3 regions of the Kitasatospora sp. NPDC096204 genome follow, and region 3 is predicted to be linked to each of the others. Evidence: riboswitches for the same ligand, from Rfam matches in the RefSeq annotation. Region 3 holds a riboswitch; each other region holds the start of a gene.
The links. Region 3 has a riboswitch for S-adenosylmethionine ahead of ACIQ87_RS00560 (IclR family transcriptional regulator). Riboswitches for the same ligand answer to the same signal wherever they lie in the genome.

Region 1: another riboswitch for S-adenosylmethionine. It lies ahead of thrC (threonine synthase); the one in region 3 lies ahead of ACIQ87_RS00560 (IclR family transcriptional regulator).
Region 2: another riboswitch for S-adenosylmethionine. It lies ahead of ACIQ87_RS12635 (aminotransferase class V-fold PLP-dependent enzyme); the one in region 3 lies ahead of ACIQ87_RS00560 (IclR family transcriptional regulator).

Annotation. Positions count from the first base shown of each region.
Region 1 covers NZ_JBIWFT010000012.1:71,439-74,689, forward strand. Annotated here, with positions in the region: gene ACIQ87_RS15530 (trehalose-6-phosphate synthase) at 1-344, opposite strand, end outside; gene ACIQ87_RS15535 (glucosyl-3-phosphoglycerate synthase) at 383-1,420, opposite strand; SAM riboswitch class I at 1,532-1,666, shown strand; gene thrC (threonine synthase) at 1,683-2,963, shown strand; gene ACIQ87_RS15545 (MoaD/ThiS family protein) at 2,991-3,251, shown strand, end outside.
Region 2 covers NZ_JBIWFT010000009.1:174,044-177,294, forward strand. Annotated here, with positions in the region: gene ACIQ87_RS12630 (Lrp/AsnC family transcriptional regulator) at 1-201, shown strand, start outside; gene ACIQ87_RS12635 (aminotransferase class V-fold PLP-dependent enzyme) at 205-1,575, opposite strand; SAM riboswitch class IV at 1,628-1,746, opposite strand; gene trpD (anthranilate phosphoribosyltransferase) at 1,855-2,931, opposite strand; gene ACIQ87_RS12645 (hypothetical protein) at 3,050-3,251, opposite strand, start outside.
Region 3 covers NZ_JBIWFT010000001.1:167,366-170,616, reverse strand. Annotated here, with positions in the region: gene ACIQ87_RS00565 (threonine/serine exporter family protein) at 1-924, shown strand, start outside; gene ACIQ87_RS00560 (IclR family transcriptional regulator) at 1,009-1,722, opposite strand; SAM riboswitch class I at 1,923-2,065, opposite strand; gene ACIQ87_RS00555 (hypothetical protein) at 2,140-3,251, opposite strand, start outside.

The DNA.
Region 1 (3,251 bases), on a different contig from region 3:
CAGAGGGTGGAGTTGGCGACGCCGTTGTAGGCGCGGGCGAAGGTCTGCGGGTCCAGGTCCAGCATCCGTACGGCCTGGCCGCCGACCTCGTGGCCGGCCAGGTCGAGGCGGCCGCGGGGGGCCTCGGCGGCGGCTCTGCGGTCGGAGTCGTCGAGGGCGGCGCAGACCCAGACGGCGTTCGGGTCCTCGATCGCGGAGAGGCCGGAGACCAGGCCGCCACCGCCCCGCCGCAGGGTCAGCGTGCCGTCGTCGGAGGTGCTGAAGGACACCGGTCCCCGGTTGGAGGCCACCAGGACGGGGGCGGTGCCGGTCGCGTTCGAACGGTTGGTCGTGAGATCGCCCATGGTTGGCATCTTGCCGGGGGCTCGGCGTGGCAAACCCGTCAGTGACGGGCGGCGTATTCCGGGACGGTGTGCATCGGGGGGCGTTCCAGGGCGGTCACCGGGTGGGTGTGCGCGGTGAAGGCGCGGGTTTCCGGGTCGCGGGTGAACTGGGTGAGGTGGGGGTGGACGAGGTCGGCGGAGGCCTTGAGGCGGTGCGTGCGGTCGAGGCGTTCCAGGGCGGTCCGGTAGATGGTGGCGGCCATCCGGCCGAGGGCCTGGCCGTCCTGGTGGCGGTGGTGCCGGACTCCGACGTCCACCTGGGCCAGGGCGTCGAGGCCGGCCACTTCCAGGGCGTCGACCAGCAGGCCGAGTTCGACGCCGTAGCCGGTGGGGAAGGGCAGCCGTTCGAGCAGTGAGCGGCGGGCCGCGTACTCGCCGCCGAGCGGCTGGACGAAGCCGGCGAGTTCCGGCCAGTGGAGGTTGAGCAGGGGGCGGGCGACGAGTTCGGTGACCCGGCCGCCGCCGGCGGGCAGGACGGCGCCCTCCGACTCCAGCGGGCGGTCGTACATGGCCTTGACCAGCTGGATGGACTCGTCGGTGAGCAGCGGGCCGACGATGCCGGAGACGAAGGCCGGGTCGAACTCGCGCAGGTCGGCGTCGACGAAGCAGACGATGTCGCCGCGGGTGACCAGCAGGGAGCGCCAGAGCACCTCGCCCTTGCCGGGGACGGCGGGCAGCCGGGGGAGGATCCGGTCGCGGTGTTCCACCCGGGCGCCGGCCTCGGCGGCGACGGCGGCGGTGGCGTCGGTGGAGCCGGAGTCGACGACGACGAGTTCGTCGACGAGCGGGAGGCGTTCCATCAACTCGCGGCGGACGGTGCGGACGATGTCGCCGACGGTGGCCTCCTCGTCCAGGGCGGGGAGGACCACGCTGACGGTGCGGCCGGTGCGTTCCTTGGCGGCGAGGAGGGTGTGGACCGGCCGGTCGGCCGCGCTCCAGGAGCGGCGGTGGAGCCAGGACGCCGCCTGCGGGAGGAGCTCGGGGGTCGGTTCGGCGGGCACGGAGGTCTCCTCGGCGGGGTCGGTGGAATCTGTCATCTCGCGTGGCGGACGGTCCCGTTCAGGATTGACGCCTTCGGATACAGTCTTCGTACAGCGGTCGGACCTTTGCACGCCGGGGTCGCCGTTGAGCAGCACCACAATTTCACAAGCTCATCCAGAGGGACTGAGGGAACGGCCCGTTGACGTCCCGGCAACCTTCTCGCGCGGCTGTCGTCGACAGGCCCAGGCGGGACAGGTGCCAATTCCGGCCCGTGCGCGACCGCGTCACGGGGAAGATGAGGAGAGAGGCCTCGCCATCATGGCTATCGACACCGCCGCACCCGTTTCCGTCGACCTCGGCCCCGCCGCCGCGCTGTCCTGTCGCGAGTGCGGCACCCGCTTCCCGCTCGGCCCCAGCTTCGCCTGCCTGGAGTGCTTCGGCCCGCTGGAGATCGCCTACGAGTTCGGCAGCGAGGGCGCCGAGGAGCTGCGCAAGCGGATCGAGGCCGGTCCGGCGTCCATCTGGCGGTACGCGCCGCTGCTGCCCGTTCCGGCCGACGTGGCCTCGAAGCCGAACCTGAACCCGGGGTGGACCCCGCTGGTGAAGGCGGACAACCTGGGCCGGGAGCTCGGGTTCACCGCCCAGCTGCACGTCAAGGACGACTCCGGGAACCCGACGCACTCCTTCAAGGACCGGGTGGTCGCGTGTGCGATCGAGGCGGCCCGGGCGTTCGGCTACACCACGCTGTCCTGCTCCTCCACCGGCAACCTGGCCGGCGCGGTGGGGGCGGCGGCGGCCCGGGCCGGGTTCCGGTCCTGCGTGTTCATCCCGCACGACCTGGAGCAGGGCAAGGTCGTCATGGCCGGGGTGTACGGCGGTGAGCTGGTCGGCATCGAGGGCAACTACGACGACGTGAACCGCTTCTGCTCGGAGCTGATCGGCGACCCGGCCGGCGAGGGCTGGGGCTTCGTCAACGTGAACCTCCGGCCGTACTACGGCGAGGGCTCCAAGACGCTGGCGTACGAGATCTGCGAGCAGCTCGGCTGGCGGCTGCCGGAGCAGATCGTGATCCCGATCGCCTCGGGCTCCCAGCTGACGAAGATCGACAAGGGTCTCCAGGAGCTGATCAAGCTGGGGCTGGTCGAGGACCGGCCGTACCGGATCTTCGGCGCCCAGGCCGAGGGCTGCTCGCCGGTGTCGGCCGCGTTCAAGGCCGGCCGGGACGTGATCAAGCCGGTCAAGCCGGACACCATCGCCAAGTCGCTGGCGATCGGCAACCCGGCCGACGGCCCGTACGTGCTGGACATCGCCCGCCGCACCGGTGGCGCGGTGGAGGACGTCACGGACGCCGAGGTCGTGGCGGCGATCCGGCTGCTGGCGCGGACCGAGGGGATCTTCGCCGAGACCGCGGGCGGGGTGACCGTCGGCGTGCTGAAGAAGCTGGTCGAGACCGGGCAGCTGGACCCGTCGAAGGAGACCGTCGCGATCAACACCGGCGACGGCCTGAAGACCCTGGACGCCGTCTCCGACGCCGGGATGACCGCCGTCATCCGCCCGACGCTGGACTCGTTCCGCGCCGCCGGCCTCGTGTCCGCCTGAACCACCCGCCCCCCGCAAGGAGAAGTCATGAGCGCCAACGTCCGCATCCCCACCATCCTGCGCACCTACACCTCCGGCGCCGCAGAGGTGACCGCCGAGGGCGCCACCCTGGCCGAGGTCGTCGCCGACCTGGAGAAGAACCACGCGGGCATCTCGGCCCGCATCCTGGACGACACGGGCAAGCTGCGCCGCTTCGTGAACGTGTACGTGAACGACGACGACGTGCGCTTCGCCGAGGGCCTGGCGACCGAGATCGGGGACGGCGCCAGCATCTCGATCATCCCGGCG
Region 2 (3,251 bases), on a different contig from region 3:
GTCAGCGAGGTCTACTCGGTGACCGGCGGCTACAACCTGGTGGCGATGGTGCGGGTGCGTCGGCACGACGACCTGGCCGAGGTCATCCCGGGCCGGCTCAACAAGGTCCCGGGCGTGGCCCACACCGAGACCCAGATCGCCTTCCGCACCTACTCCCAGCACGACCTGGAGGCCGCCTTCGCCCTCGGTCTGGACGAGTAGCGGTCAGCCCTCGCGCCGAGAGTCCGCGACGCAACGCCCGCCCTCGTTGCGGTAGTTCCACGCCGCACCGTCCGTGACCAGCTCCCGGACGGCGGTCAGGAAGCGGTCGACGTGCTCGTCCGGCGTCCCGGCGCCGAAGCTCACCCGGATCGCGTTCAGGCTGCGCTCGCCCGGCAGCGAGGGCTCGGGCGCCCCGCACTCGGACGGCGCGACGTCCTCGTCCCCGAGCAGCGTGCGCACCAGCGGGTGGGCGCAGAACAGGCCGTCGCGCACCCCGATGCCGTACTCGGCCGAGAGCGCGGCCGAGAAGTGCGAGCTGTTCCAGCCCCGGACGACGAAGGACAGCACGCCCACCCGGGCGGAGTCGGCCCCGAACAGGTTCAGCACCTTGACCTGCGGGATCTCGGCCAGCCCGGCCGTCAGCCGGGCGACCAGCTGCCGCTCACGGGCCTCCAGCGCGTCGAAGCCGGCCTCGGTCAGCGCCCGGCAGGCCGAGGCGATCGCGTAGGCGCCGATGACGTTCGGCGAGCCGGCCTCGTGCCGGGCCGGGCCGGTGTGCCACTGCACGGCCACCGAGCCGTCGGCCTCCCGGGCCACCGTCCGGGTCGCCCCGCCGCCGGCCAGGTACGGCTCGGCCTCGTCCAGCCAGTCCGCCCGGCCGGCCAGCACCCCGGCGCCGAACGGCGCGTAGATCTTGTGGCCGGAGAAGGCGATCCAGTCGACGTCCAGTTCGCGTACCGAGACCCGGTGGTGCGGCGCCAGCTGGGCGGCGTCCAGCACCACCCGGGCGCCGTGCCGGTGCGCGGTCCCGGTCAGCTCGGCGACCGGCCACAGCTCGCCGGTCACGTTGGAGGCGCCGGTGACGCAGAGCAGCTTGGGGCCCTCGGGCGCCTCGGCGAGCGCGGCGTCCAGCGCGGCCACCGCCTCGGCCCGCGAGCGCGGCGCCCGCAGGTAGGTGACGTCCAGTCCGGCGTGCGCCCAGGGCAGCAGCGAGGCGTGGTGCTCGGTCTCGAAGGCGAACACCCGGGTGCCGGCCGGAACGGCGGCGGCCAGCAGGTTGAGCGAGTCGGTGGTGGCCCGGGTGAAGACCACCTGGTCGCCCTCGCGCAGGTCGAGGAACTCGCCGACGGTGCGGCGGCTCTGCTCGAACAGGTCGGTGGACAGCTGGGAGAGGTACCCGGCCCCGCGGTGGACGCTGCCGTAGTACGGCGCGTAGGCGGCGACGTCGTCCCACACCCGCTGGAGCGCCGGCGAGCTGGCCGCGTAGTCGAGTGCCGCGTAGCCGACCTTCTCACCGCTGGCGAGCGGGACCTGGACGTCGGTGCCGAGGACGGCGAGCGGGGCGGCGCAGATGTCGGTGGCGATGGGGGACATGAGGATGCACTCCTTCACGGGGCAAGGGACCCCGGGAGTGTCATTCGTCCGGCGTCCGCGCTTGTCGCACGGACGGCTTGCCGTGACGACCCGGTCCTCACCCAGGGCACCCCGCCACGGACGGAGGGTTGCCGGACAGCAAGCTGGGGCTTCGCGCTGTCACTCATGACCTGGCGAAGACTCTAGGCCGCGCCCATCGGGCGGTCAAACGGGCGTCCGGCATCCGGACAGCGCGAGGGGCCCGCGGGAGGAATTCCCACAGGCCCCTCAACTGCCGTGTCAGCTCCGGCTGGTGGCCTCCGACCAACGCCGCAGCAGGTCCTGGGCCGCGCCGGAGTCGATCGCCCTGGCGGCCCGCTCCATGCCGGCCGCCAGCTGCTCGGTGAGCGGTGCGTCGCTCAGGTCGAGCGCGACCAGCGCCGCCGCCGTGTTCAGCAGGACGGCGTCCCGGACCGGCCCGTGCTCCCCCGCCAGCAGTCGCCGCGCGACCTCCGCGTTGTACGAGGCGTCGGCCCCGCGCAGCGCCTCGATGCCGACCAGCTCGATGCCGACGTCCCGCGGGTCGAAGGCGGTCCGGGTGACCACCCCGTCGCGCACCAGCCAGACCTGCGAGGTGGTGGTGATGGTCAGCTCGTCCAGCCCGTCGTCGCCGCGGAAGACCAGCGCCGTCGCACCCCGCTCGGCCAGCACCCCGGCGATCAGTCCGGCCAGCCGGGTGTCGAAGCAGCCGATGGCGTGCGCGGTGACCTTGGCCGGGTTGGTCAGCGGGCCGAGGATGTTGAAGGAGGTCGGCACCCCGAGGTCGCGCCGCGCGGTGGCGGCGTGCCGCATCGAGGGGTGGAACTTCGCCGCGAAGCAGAAGGTGAGCCCGACCTCCTCGGCCACCTCGGCGACCCGCCGGGCGGAGAGGTCCAGCGCCACCCCGAGCTTCTCCAGCACGTCCGAGGAGCCGCTGCTCGAGGAGGCCGACCGGTTGCCGTGCTTGACCACCTTGGCGCCGGCGGCCGCCGCGACGATCGCGGACATGGTGGAGATGTTGACGGTCTTCGCCCGGTCGCCGCCGGTGCCGACGATGTCCACCGCCGGGCCGGGGATGTCCAGCGGCTCGGCGTGCGCGTACATCGCGTCGACCAGGCCGCCGATCTCCTCGACCGACTCGCCCTTGGCCCGCAGCGCGATCATGAACCCGGCCACCTGTACGGGGGACGCCTCGCCGCTCATGATCCGGTCCATCGCCCACGCGGTGGACGAGCGGTCGAGGTCCTGCCCCTGCAACAGTGCCGCCAGGAGGTCCGGCCAGGTGCGGACCACCTGCGCGGGGTCGCTACCGCCGTTCGCAGGGTTCACGTTCACCATGGCTGACTCCAGCTGTTGTCGGTTCCCCACTCCGGGGGGACGTCCGTACGGATGGAGCCAGCCTATCGAGCGGAGCCTGCGCTTCTACCCCTGTCTTTTCCAGTTGCCGGGGCCGCCCTCAGCGGACGGCCGGAGTCCGCTTGGCCAGTCGTGCCCGCAGCAGGGTGGCCGCCGCCTCGGCCAGCGCCACCGGCTCCACCGGGTGGGAGATGGCCGCGTCGGCCCGGCTCCAGGCGGCGAGCCAGGAGTCCTGCGGCCGGCCGATCAGCACCAGCACCGGCGGGCAGCCGTAGATCTCGTCCTTGAGCTGGCGCGCGAGG
Region 3 (3,251 bases):
GAACTGGACCGGATCCGGCGGGCACCGGCCCGCTGGCCCGCGTGGGTGGCGGATCTCGGGGCGCTGCCGGTCGGCGTGGGGGTCTGCCTCTTCCTCCAGCCGGCGGCGGCGAACGTGCTGGCGGCCGGGCTCGGCTCGCTGATCGTGGTGGGGCTGACCGTGCTCGCCCGACGGCTGCCGTACCTGCGGCCGCTGCTGCCCGTCACGGCCGGCTTCCTGGTCGCCCTGCTGGTCCTGGCACTCGCGCGGGCCTCGCTGCTGGACGGCCCGCTGCGGACGATCGTGGCCACCCTGGCGATCCTGCTGCCGGGCGGGCTGCTGGTCACCGGGTTGTCCGAGATCGCCGCGGGCGCGGCCAGCGCGGGCACCGCCCGGCTGGTGTCCGGCGCGGTCCAGCTGGCGCTGTTCCTCGCCGGGGTGGCCGCGGCCGCGACGGCGATCGGCATGCCGGCCACCGCGCTGGCCAACGTCCAGGTCGCCAAGCCCACCTGGTGGGTGATCGCGCTGGGGCTGGCGATCGCGGTGGCCGGAGTGGTGGTCAACGTCCACACGCCGCCCTCGGCCATCCCGTGGATCGTCGCCGTGATCGCGGTCAGCGTCACCGCCCAGGTGGCGGTGGGGTCGGTGCACGGCGCGGCGATAGGCGGCCTGGCCGGGGCGGTCGCCGCCGCGGTCGCGGCCACCCTGGTGCACTGGCTGCCGGGCGGTCCGCTCTGGCAGGTGCTCTACCTCCCCGCGTTCTGGATCGTGGTGCCGGGCTCCTTCGGTCTGTTGAACACCGCGCAGATAGAGGTCGGGAACGGGGCCCAGTCGGTCCTGGCGGCCGTCTCGGCGGTCTTCGGGGTGTCGATCGGCACGCTGATCGGCGCGGTGATCAGCCGGATCCCCCGGCCCTCCCGCGCCGTGCTGCTGTCCCGGGCCTGAACCCGGGGCGGCGGCACCCCGGCCGGGATGGGGCGGCGGCACCCCGGCCGGGATGGGGGACCCTGGTCCGGGTCCCCCATCCCGTCAGGCGTGGCGCAGGGCCTCGGTGAGGCGGCGGCCCGCCTCGACGACGGCCTGGGAGAGCTGGGCGCCGGGGTGGCGGGTGAGCCGTTCGATCGGTCCTGAGACCGAGACGGCGGCCACCACCCGGTTGGACTGGCCGCGGACGGGCGCGGAGACGGAGGCGACCCCGAGTTCGCGCTCGCCGACGGACTGCGCCCAGCCCCGGCGCCGTACGCCGCTCAGGGCGGTGGCGGTGAAACGGGCGCCCTGCAGCCCGCGGTGGAGGCGCTCGGGCTCCTCCCAGGCGAGCAGGACCTGGGCGGCGGAGCCGACCTTCATGGGGAGGGTGATGCCCACCGGGACGGTGTCCCGCAGGCCGGTGAGGCGCTCGGCGGCGGCCACGCAGATCCGCACCTCGCCCTGCCGTCGGTAGAGCTGGGCGCTCTCGCCGGTGAGGTCCCGCAGCTGGGTCAGGACCGAGCCGGCCGCGGCCAGCAAACGGTCCTCGCCGGCGGCCGAGGCGAGCTCGCCGACCCGGGGGCCGAGCATGAACCGGCCGTTCACGTCCCGGCTGACCAGGCGGTGGTGTTCGAGTGCGACGGCCAGCCGGTGGGCGGTGGGGCGGGCCATGCCGGTGGCCGCGACGAGGCCGCCGAGGGTGGCGGGGCCCGCCTCCAGGATCCCGAGGATCGAGGTGACCTTGTCGAGCACGCCGACGCCGCTCGTGTTCTCCATGGGTGGGGGTACTCCAGTCTCAAGGCCCGGGAGCAGCGGGTCGGCGCTGCTCCCGGCGGCTCCTCGCGGGGAGCCGGGGGTGGTCAGCGAGGACGGGCCGCGGAAGTCGGCCGATTGCCTGCGCCGGGCACGAGACGGGTACGCGAAAGCGCCGGGGCGGGAAGCGCCCGGGCGAAGGACAGCACAGAGAGCACCGTGTCTCCTCATCTTTCCCGCGCCACATTGGCGACAGGCCGGAGTTGGCACTGATCCCGGACGGCACGGCGCGTACTTCGGACGCCGGGTCGAACGGGGAGTTGCCGGGGCTTCGTAGGGCCGGTCCCTCCACCCCTCTGGATGATTCGCGAAGAACGATACAAGACTCTCCGGGCCCGCTGCCAAGCCCCCCCACCGTCGACGGCGGGCCGGTGCGCCCGCTCAGCGGTGGCGCGGCTCCGACAGGCCGGTGCACGGGGCCGGGTCCGGGCCGCCGGGGGCGGTGGTGTCCCAGGCCCGCAGCGCGGCCAGGGCGGCGGCGCGTTCGGGCGCCGTCGGCCGGGTGCCCTCGGCGCCGAGCAGGTAGTCGGCGACCGGGGTGAGCAGCAGGGTGGCGCCGCCGGCCGGGAGCAGCAGGGCCTCGTCCCACTGGTGCCGGATGACGGTGCGGCGCAGCAGGGTGCCGTGGCGCAACAGCGTCCCCTGGCGCGGCCGGTGGGCGCGGGCGAGGGTCCGGCGGCGGCGGAGTTCGGGGGCGACCTCGGCCTCCAGGACGGTGCGCACGTCCCGCAGGGAGCCGAGCGGCACGTGCTCGGCGGCGAGGTCGAGCAGGGCGGCGGCCTCCGGGGCGAGCCGGTAGGCGGCGAGGACCGCGGCGGTCTCGGCGGGGTCGAAGGGCTGTCCGGCGAGCTGGGCCACGTCGATCACGTCGCCGGCCAGGAAGGTGCGCGCGAGCCCCTCCTCGGCGAGGGCGATCAGGCATTCCACGTGTTCGTCGGCGGCCAGGTAGGGGCGGACGGGGACGGTGGCGAGGTCGCCGGTGAGGGCGGCGGTGGCGACCCGTACCTGGTACCAGGGGTCGAGCAGCGGGTCCTCGGCCGGCCAGCGCAGGGTGACGGCGGTGTGCCGGGGCCGCTCGCCGAGCAGGGTGATCTCGACGGACTCCACCGGGTGGTCGGTGACCAGCCGGTTGACGGCCTGCCAGAGCGTCGCCTCGGTGGGGCTGACGAGGCTGAGTCCGCCCAGCGGCCGGGGCAGGTCCGGCGGGTAGTAGCCGGCCAGGGGGAGGTCCCGGATCGGGCGGACGCCGGTGGCGTCGGCGAGGTCGCGGGCGACCCGGGCGTAACACTCGGCCCGGTCGCGGGCGCGCTGCAGCTCGGCCCGGGCGTGCCCGCCCATCCGCACGCCCTCGCGGGAGAGCGCGGCGAGCACCAGGTACGGCAGGTGGCGGTCGGCGCGGGCGCGGTGGAGCAGTTCGGCCGGCCCGGCGGCCGGGTCGACGTCGAGCAGCCGGTGGAGCAGGTCGCTGGTCAGCGGGTCGGTGTCGAGCGGGC